Regions from separate parts of the Sporosarcina sp. QA0331 genome, predicted to be linked through region 2. Evidence: riboswitches for the same ligand, from Rfam matches in the RefSeq annotation. Region 2 holds a riboswitch; the other holds the start of a gene.
The links. A riboswitch is a leader RNA that binds a small molecule or an ion and turns the genes downstream of it on or off. The one in region 2 is predicted to bind cobalamin.

Region 1 (4,601 bases), 230 kb from region 2:
TTAAGTAGTCACTATTTGCATTGAAGTTCTTTTTATAAACAGCAGACTTTGAAATATCACCACGGGAAAACGTCTCACCAGTTTCTACATTCTTTAATTCATAGGCGACATGCAGTGAATAGGATTTGCTTTTAATTTCATTCAAATATTTTTCTAAAACCTTTTCTTTCGCTTTACGGATTTTCGCCTCTACATGTCCATTCCCCTCAAAATTCTTTCGGATATCCTCCAATTTCATATCCCGTTCTTCAATCAATGTCTCCCTTAATAAGTTATTACTAGCATCCCTTGCATCGGCAATTCTTTGTGCGTATTGGTCATGGATATTAGCAAGCTGATCCGCCAGTGTGCCATAGCGAGTCCGATGCTCTTCAATTTCGCTATCGGATACTGTAATTTTCTTCTTTGCCTCCTCTATATTGATCGGATTTAGAACGGAAGGACCGATTACATCATAAAACTCGTCTAACCGCCACTTCATATCATCCGAATCGGAAAAGTCCTTTCCGAACAGCCCCGTTCCTTGTCTTACAAATGAAAGACTGGCCAGCAGCATAATCGTAACAAGCGTAGCCCATATGACTAGAAGAACTTTATTTTTCATTAGGCTGCGCCCCCTCTAATGATGCGTGTGAAATAAGCGATTGCCCGTGAAGAACGTTCCCAGCCGCTTTCGATCATGTCGAGGATGTGAGGGAAACAATATCCGATAGTGACGACTGCAATGCAAATGGAGAAAACTGAAAATACTACACTCCAATCACTTCTCGATTTTGTATCCAATGCCCCACACCACCTTTACATATCTCGGATTTTTTGGATCTGCTTCGATTTTCTCGCGGATTTTGCGGATATGGACCGCCACAATATTTTCCGCATTATACGCTTCTTCATTCCACACACGCTCGTAAATCTCATTTATTGAAAACACACGCCCCGCGTTTTTCATAAGCAATTCTGTAATCTTGTATTCGATTGGCGTCAGCTTCACCGGTTTCCCATCAACCGATAACTCCTTCGCATCTTCATCGAGCGCCAACCCATCAATTTCAATCTTTTTCTGGCCATCGTATGTACCAAACTGGACATAACGCCGCAGCTGCGACTTAACGCGCGCCATCAACTCAAGCGGATGGAACGGCTTCGTCACATAATCATCCGCGCCGACCGACAATCCATGGATTTTATCCGTATCCTCCGCCTTCGCGCTTAGCATGATGATCGGGATGTTTTGCGCCTCCCGGATTTTGAACGTCGCCGTAATCCCATCCATATTTGGCATCATAATGTCGAGGATAAGCAGATGGACTTCGTTCGTTTGGATCAATTCAAGCGCCTCTTTCCCATCCGCCGCCTTTAACACGTTATATCCTTCATTTTTCAAATAAATTTCAATCCCATCGCGGATCTCCTTATCATCATCCGCCACGAGCACTGTGAACTTCGCCATCACCCGCACCTCACTTTCCTCTATGATACCAATTGTAATGGTTAAATCTTAACAATTCATGATGGGAATTATGAAGAAATTCTTAAGATGGGATTGTTCGACTTCAGATTTATGCCTAAAAATGATTGACCGGTGATAAAGATGGCTTGGGTGGTGATAAACGTTGTCCGAGTGGTGATAAAGTTTTGCTGACTTCGAATATTATCGGATTTGCATGGAGTTTGCCATGAAAAATGCCAAATTAGAGCGCATCAGTGGTAATGCCGGCTGCATCGGTGGTAACTGTACGAGAATCGGTGGTAAGCGTTTAAGTATTAAAGCCGTTTTTATTGTCGCTGAAGCTTCAGTAAGCAAGCGCATGTTTTCCTTAGTACACCATATTTACAATCGAAAAACTCTGATTTATTCTTCAAGTCGCCGTTGACAGAAAAATTTGCACATGCTACCTTTAATCAAATACAAAATCGTATAGCTAAGGAATAGGTGGTCTGAAATCTTTCAGATCTTAAATGGGAAGCCGGTGCAAATCCGACGCGGTCCCGCCACTGTGACAGCATTTCGCTGAAGCCAGACACCAGCCTATTTCAATAACGCTGCAAACCTACGGTAGATAGGATGGTGTTAGAATACATGCGCAAATCAGGTTGCATGCTTTTTCAGTATGCAATAGCCGTTTAAGCTGGCATTTTCGTACACTTCTAACCTTCCGTTAGAGGTGTTTTTTATTTCAAAAAAAGATGGGAGATGGGAAGTATGACAACAATCTGCAGTACGTTAGGATACCCTTATATCGGTGAAAATCGTGAATGGAAACGGAACTTGGAAGCTTTCTGGTCAGGCCATATAGGCGAAGAGCAATTGGTGAATGATATGCAAAAATTGCGGCTCGCCCACCTCCAAAAACAACAGGATGCAGGAATCGATAAAATTGCAGTCGGCGACTTCACATTTTACGATCGGATGTTGGATACGGCTGTTATGTTCGGTATGATTCCGGAACGTTACGATTGGCAAGGCGGCGCCGTTTCACTATCCACTTATTTTTCCATGGCTAGAGGAAATGATGATGTCGTCGCGAGCGAAATGACAAAATGGTTCAATACAAATTATCACTATATCGTGCCAGAGTTTGAGAATCGTAAACTTTCATTAACTGAAAACAAGCCTCTCAACGCTTATCGGGAAGCTAAAGAACTGTTAGGGATTGAAGGCAAGCCTGTGCTGATCGGCCCTTACACTTTTTTGAAGCTGTCAAAAGGGTATTCGGACAATGATATACCTGCCTTCTTATTGCATCTTCTCCCCCTTTACGAACAAATTTTAAAGGAACTGTCTGCGGCAGGAGTCCAATGGGTACAATTCGATGAACCTATTTTATCCACAAGCATTCAACAAGATGAGATGAAGACGGTTCACGAGATTTATAAGCAGCTGAAGACCGCCGCACCTGAGCTGAAGTTCATGATTCAAACGTATTTCGATTCAATCGAATGGTATAAGGAAACAGTGGAATTGCCTGTTGACGGAATCGGCTTCGATTTTGTGCATGGTTTGCAGAAGAACGTAAGCAATCTAAAGACACTCGGATTTCCTGCCGACAAAGTATTAGGAGTTGGCATTATTGACGGACGAAATATTTGGAGAGCCAATCTTCGAGAGAAGATCGAATTGGTACATACTCTTTCTTCTGTCGTACTATCTGAAAGAATGTGGATCCAGCCTTCGTGCAGCCTGCAGCATGTCCCCGTTACGACACGTTCAGAGCAAGCATTGGAAGCTACCATTAAAAATGCATTATCTTTTGCGGATGAGAAATTGCTTGAAATCCGTACGATTACCGCTAACTTGAATGGAGATGAAGAAACTGCATTTGGCGAGATTGAAGACAGCGTTGCAGCTTGCGAGCGTCTATCAGTGCTTCCTGAAAGGAACCGAGAAGACGTCAAAGCGGCTGTCAGCAAAATTTCCAGCAAAGACAGTGAGCGGAACCTTCCTTTTAATAAACGTAAGGAAGCTCAGCAATCAGCCTTTTCGCTTCCACTTCTGCCGACGACTACGATTGGCAGTTTCCCGCAAACGCCGGAAATTAGAAGGACAAGAACCAAATGGCGCAAAGGGGAAATTACGAATGAGCAGTATGAGGCGTTTATAAAAGAGAACATTCAATCTTGGATAGATATTCAAGAAGAGATTGGCCTTGATGTATTCGTTCACGGTGAATTCGAACGGACGGACATGGTTGAGTATTTCGGAGAAAAATTGGATGGCTTCACATTTACCGAAAAAGCTTGGGTTGTATCATACGGCTCCCGTTGTGTGAAACCACCTGTCATTTACGGGGACGTCGCTTTCAATCAACCGATGACTGTCGAGGAATCAGTCTATGCCCAATCCCTCACTGACAAACCAGTGAAAGGCATGCTGACAGGTCCTGTGACGATCTTGAATTGGTCTTTCGTTCGGGATGATATTTCGTTGGAGGAAGTAGCAAACCAACTGGCACTCGCCCTTCGGAAAGAAGTTTCCGCATTGGAATCTGCCGGCATCCATATGATCCAGGTTGACGAACCAGCCTTGCGCGAAGGCTTACCGCTGAAGAAAGAAAGATGGAATGACTATTTGGATTGGGCCGTAAACGCATTCCGTATCACAACAGCAGCAGCGGAAGAAACAACGCAAATCCATACGCATATGTGCTATTGCGACTTTAACGATTTCATCAACTCTATTAGCGCCTTGGATGCCGACGTCATCTCTATTGAAACATCAAGAAGCCACGGCGAACTTGTCCAAGCATTCAATGAGTTTCATTACGACAAAGGAATCGGTTTAGGCGTGTATGACATACATAGCCCACGCGTTCCGTCGACCGATGAAATGGCATCCATTATCGATAAAGGGCTTGAAGTGCTATCTCCTGACCAATTTTGGGTAAATCCCGACTGCGGCTTAAAAACGAGGAAGCATGAAGAAACCATCGCCTCCTTGCGCAATATGGTTGCAGCTGCAGAGCAAAAACGGGAACAGCTTCAAGTGCTCCAGGCAGACCATTGATAAACACATTGCCCGATTCCATAAGAATAGCCTTACACGCATAATCACCAGTCAACTAACACATGCTTTTATTCATCGGGAGGTGAATTTAGCATGA
Region 2 (4,601 bases):
AAACGACGAAGCTTGAAGTCGGGGCGGACAAATTCATAGCTCATTATGAACTGCATGCGGAAGGCGCATTGCTAGGCAGGCACGAATTGACGATTTACTTTACGGAGGGACAAAAATGAACGCAGTTGAAAAGATACAACAGGAAATAAAAGACGCATTCCGCGAGGCAGTTCTCGCTTCAGGACTTGCTGATGAATCCGTAATGCCGGATATCATCCTCGAAACACCTAAAAACAAAGACAACGGGGATTATGCTACGAATATCGCGATGCAATTGACGAAGATCGCAAAAAAGCCTCCTCGTGCAATTGCAGAAGCTATTCTTGAAAAATTGGACACGTCTTCGACTTCCATCAAGGAATTGGAAATCGCTGGTCCAGGATTCATTAACATCAAGCTGAAAAGTGATTATTTAGGGGAAGTCGTCAAAACGGTACTTGCTCAAGGAGCGGATTACGGCCGTTCAACATACGGTAAAAATGAAAAAGTCCAAGTCGAATTCGTCTCTGCGAATCCAACGGGCGACTTGCACTTAGGACATGCGCGCGGAGCCTCGATCGGGGATTCATTGTGCAATATTCTCGATTTCGCAGGATTCGACGTGTCACGGGAATATTACATCAATGACGCGGGCAATCAAGTGAATAACTTGGCCCTTTCAGTCGAGGCGCGATACTTCCAAGCATTAGGTCTTGAAAAAGAAATGCCGGAAGACGGCTACCATGGACAGGACATCATCGATATCGGTGAGAAGCTTGCAGAGGAATACGGCGACAAGTACGTGAACGTCGGCGAAAAAGAGCGTCAGGAGTTTTTCCGGAAGTACGGCCTTGAGTTCGAATTGGCGAAGTTGAAGAAGGACTTGGAAGATTTCCGCGTTCCGTTCGACAACTGGTTTTCGGAAACATCGCTCTATACGGACGGCAAAATCGGCATCGCGCTCGATAAATTGCGTGCAAATGGCCATGTGTTCGAGGAAGAAGGAGCAACATGGTTCCGTTCGACGACGTTCGGGGATGATAAAGACCGTGTCCTCATTAAAAATGACGGCTCGTACACGTATTTGACGCCGGACATCGCGTACCATGAGGATAAATTGCGCCGCGGCTTCGATAAGCTCATCAACATTTGGGGAGCAGACCACCACGGCTACATTCCAAGGATGAAAGCGGCGATCGAGGCGCTTGGCTACGACCGCGACACGCTCGAAGTGGAAGTTGCGCAAATGGTGCAGTTGTATAAAGACGGCGAGAAATTCAAAATGAGCAAGCGTACCGGAAAAGCGGTCACTCTGCGCGAACTCGTTGAAGAAGTCGGCTTGGACGCTGTCCGTTATTTCTTTGCGATGCGCTCCGCCGATTCACAAATGGACTTCGACTTGGATTTGGCGATTTCGCAGTCGAATGAAAACCCGGTTTACTATTCGCAATACGCGCATGCCCGCATTTCATCGATCCTTCGCCAAGCGGAGGAAAAGAATCTTGCCGCTTCAACGGATCATGTTGATTTATTGCAGACAGAAAAAGAATTGTCACTGTTGAAGAAACTCGGCGATTTCCCGCGTGCCGTCAGCGATGCGGCAAGACTCCGCTCGCCGCACCGGATTACGAACTATATCCAGGAGCTCGCTGCGGAATTCCACAGCTTCTACAATGCTGAAAAAGTGCTCGACCCGGATAACCGCGACTTGTCCGAAGCACGTCTCGCATTGATCACAGCAACACGCACGACAATTGCGAATGCGTTGAAACTCATCGGCGTTGCCGCACCGGAAAGAATGTAATTATGTCACGCCCCTCTGCTAGCGGAGGGGCGTTTTTATATTTACTTCAACGAGGGCCCATTTCAATCACGCCAAGGTCCATTCATCCCGCGTGAAGGTCCATTCTTTTGTACAAAGGTCCATTCATCCAACGTGAAGACCCATTCTTTTTCACGAGAACTCATAGCGAAAGCAGTCGGCAAGGTTATGCGCGAGTTTAAACAAGTTATGGTGCAATCTAGCGGAGTAATACTCATCTTGTTACCTTCGTACTACGTGAAGCATGCAGAATAAACCCTCTCTCGACAACTTCCAAAACTGTAGTATAATTAATCCGAACATCAATTACATAACCAAACATGAAGGTGCCCCGCCGTCAACGCCGGGGTTAAAAGGGAAGCCGGTTTGATTCCGGCGCGGTCCCGCCACTGTAAGTGCTCGCAAGCTGCAACATGCCACTGGAAGAGATTCCGGGAAGGCGCGGTACGCGATGAGCATGAGCCAGGAGACCTGCCTTCATGAGTCACCCGTACCCTACGAGGATAGGTTTGGTGGAAATCGGCACGTCCTTTCGTAGCTGTATTTTTACTAAGCACATTCCTCCGTCCACAAAACGGGGGATTTTTATTTGGAACAAACAGGAGGAAATCAGAATGAAAAAGTTTTGGCAACTTTGGCTAACAGCAATCCTTGCAACGTTCTTGCTCACAGCATGCGGCACGGACGATGCAAAGAAAGACGACACACCGGTAAACGGCAGCTCGCAAACAGAGGATCAAACATCTGAGGAAGTAGCCGAATTCCCGGTCACATTAACGGACGCAGTCGGCAATGACATAACACTCGAAGAAGCACCTGAAACGATCGTCTCCATGATTCCGAGCAACACGGAAATTTTATTCGCGCTCGGTTTGAACGATGAAATCGTCGGAGTCAATGACTGGGACAATTACCCTGAAGAAGCACTTGAAAAAGAGAAAATCGGTGGTATGGAATTCAACGTTGAAAAAATCGTCTCAATGACGCCGGATGTCGTCTTCGCGCATGAGTCCATGCTCGGCACAGGCGATGAAGGGCTTCAACAACTCCGCGACGCGGGAATTAACGTATTCGTCGTGAAAAATGCGGCGGATTTCGAACAGACATATGAAACAATCGAAACTATCGGCAAGGCAACCGGTAAAACGGAAGAAGCCGCAACAATCGTTGAGGACATGAAAGCGAAGGTCGAAGAAGTTCTTGCGAAAACAGCAAACGTCGAGAATAAAAAACGCGTATTCATCGAAACATCGGATGCACCGGAAATTTATGCACCGGGCAAAAATACGTTCATGCAGCAAATCCTTGACATGATCGGCGCGGAAAACGTTGTGACGGAAGAAGACTGGGTTATGATCAGCCCGGAAGAAATCGTTAAGCAAAACCCTGACGTCATCATTGTCATGTACAGCTATGTGCCGGATATTGTGGAAAGCGTGAAAAACCGCGATGGCTTCAGCGACATCACTGCTGTGAAGGAAGACCGAGTCGTCCAAGTAGACGAAAACTTGACGAGCCGCACAGGCCCACGTCTCGCACTCGGACTTGAAGAAATAGCGAAGGCTGTCTATCCAGAGGCGTTCAGTGAATAAATCTGCAATTGCCTACATCGTGTCCGCCGCCACATTGATCGTGGCGGTATGGCTCGGTGTTTCGATTGGAACCGTTAAAATTCCGATCAGCACGTTTTGGGATTCGTCGGATACGACAGCGACTAATATTCTATGGAAAATCCGGATGCCACGCGTCATATTAGCCGGCCTCGTCGGTGCGGCGCTCGCAATTTCCGGGGCCGCATTCCAAGGATTGCTGAAAAATCCGCTCGCAGATCCTTACACACTCGGAGTGTCATCCGGCGCCTCGGTGGGTGCTGTCGTGACACTCTTTTTCGGTTTGTCGATTCCAATTTTAGGCACATACACATTACCGGTCTTCAGCATGACGGGAGCCGCCTTGACGATGTTCCTCGTCATCGGCTTCGCAAGGCTTGTCGACCGTTCTATGAAAATGGAGACAATCATCTTAACTGGAATCATTTTCGGTTCATTTTTAGGCTCTGTACTGTCGCTTATGATCGCGCTCACTGGAGAAGAGCTGCGGCAAATTATCGGCTGGCTCCTCGGCAGTGTATCGATGCGAGGTTGGAATTATATCGTCATGGTGCTGCCGTTCGTCGTCATCGGTTCCTTCATTCTTTGGATGAACCGGAGGGAGTTGAACGCCATGCTGTTTGGTGAGGAACGCGCCCATCATTTAGGCGTCAACGTCAAACGCCGGAAATTCATGATTCTCATCGGTGGATCCATTTTGACTGGATCGGCTGTAGCGGTATCCGGCACGATCGGCTTCGTAGGCCTCGTCGTTCCGCATATGACACGCCTCATGTGGGGGGCCGATCACCGGCATTTGCTCACGCTGTCATTCTTGAATGGCGCAAGTTTGCTCATCATTTGCGATCTCATCGCCCGGACAATTATCTCGCCATCTGAGCTCCCGGTCGGCGTCATTACGGCGTTCATCGGTGCGCCAGTGTTCGCGTACATTTTCTATAGACAGAGAAGGAAAGGGGCCATGTAATATGCTGCAAGTCGACAACCTCACCGGGGGATACGGCAAAGAGCCGATCGTCAAAAACATCTCATTCCGTGTGAAAAAAGGGGAAATCCTCGGCATCCTTGGCCCGAACGGCAGCGGCAAATCGACGTTGCTGAAAATCATTTCGGGCATCTTGCCAGCCAAAACTGGAACCGTCCTGATCGACGGAGAGGATGCCTCGGTTTATTCCCAAAAACAGTTCGCG

Region 1: another riboswitch for cobalamin. It lies ahead of metE (5-methyltetrahydropteroyltriglutamate--homocysteine S-methyltransferase); the one in region 2 lies ahead of AC0L13_RS02130 (ABC transporter substrate-binding protein).

The regions. Positions count from the first base shown of each region.
Region 1 covers NZ_CM147850.1:176,320-180,920, reverse strand. The annotation lists gene AC0L13_RS00970 (sensor histidine kinase) at 1-604, opposite strand, end outside; gene AC0L13_RS00965 (hypothetical protein) at 604-783, opposite strand; gene AC0L13_RS00960 (response regulator transcription factor) at 761-1,450, opposite strand; gene AC0L13_RS00955 (hypothetical protein) at 1,677-1,874, shown strand; cobalamin riboswitch at 1,915-2,047, shown strand; gene metE (5-methyltetrahydropteroyltriglutamate--homocysteine S-methyltransferase) at 2,204-4,504, shown strand; gene AC0L13_RS00945 (hypothetical protein) at 4,598-4,601, shown strand, end outside.
Region 2 covers NZ_CM147850.1:408,482-413,082, forward strand. The annotation lists gene AC0L13_RS02120 (YwiB family protein) at 1-119, shown strand, start outside; gene argS (arginine--tRNA ligase) at 116-1,783, shown strand; cobalamin riboswitch at 2,109-2,294, shown strand; gene AC0L13_RS02130 (ABC transporter substrate-binding protein) at 2,416-3,393, shown strand; gene AC0L13_RS02135 (FecCD family ABC transporter permease) at 3,386-4,378, shown strand; gene AC0L13_RS02140 (adenosylcobinamide amidohydrolase) at 4,380-4,601, shown strand, end outside.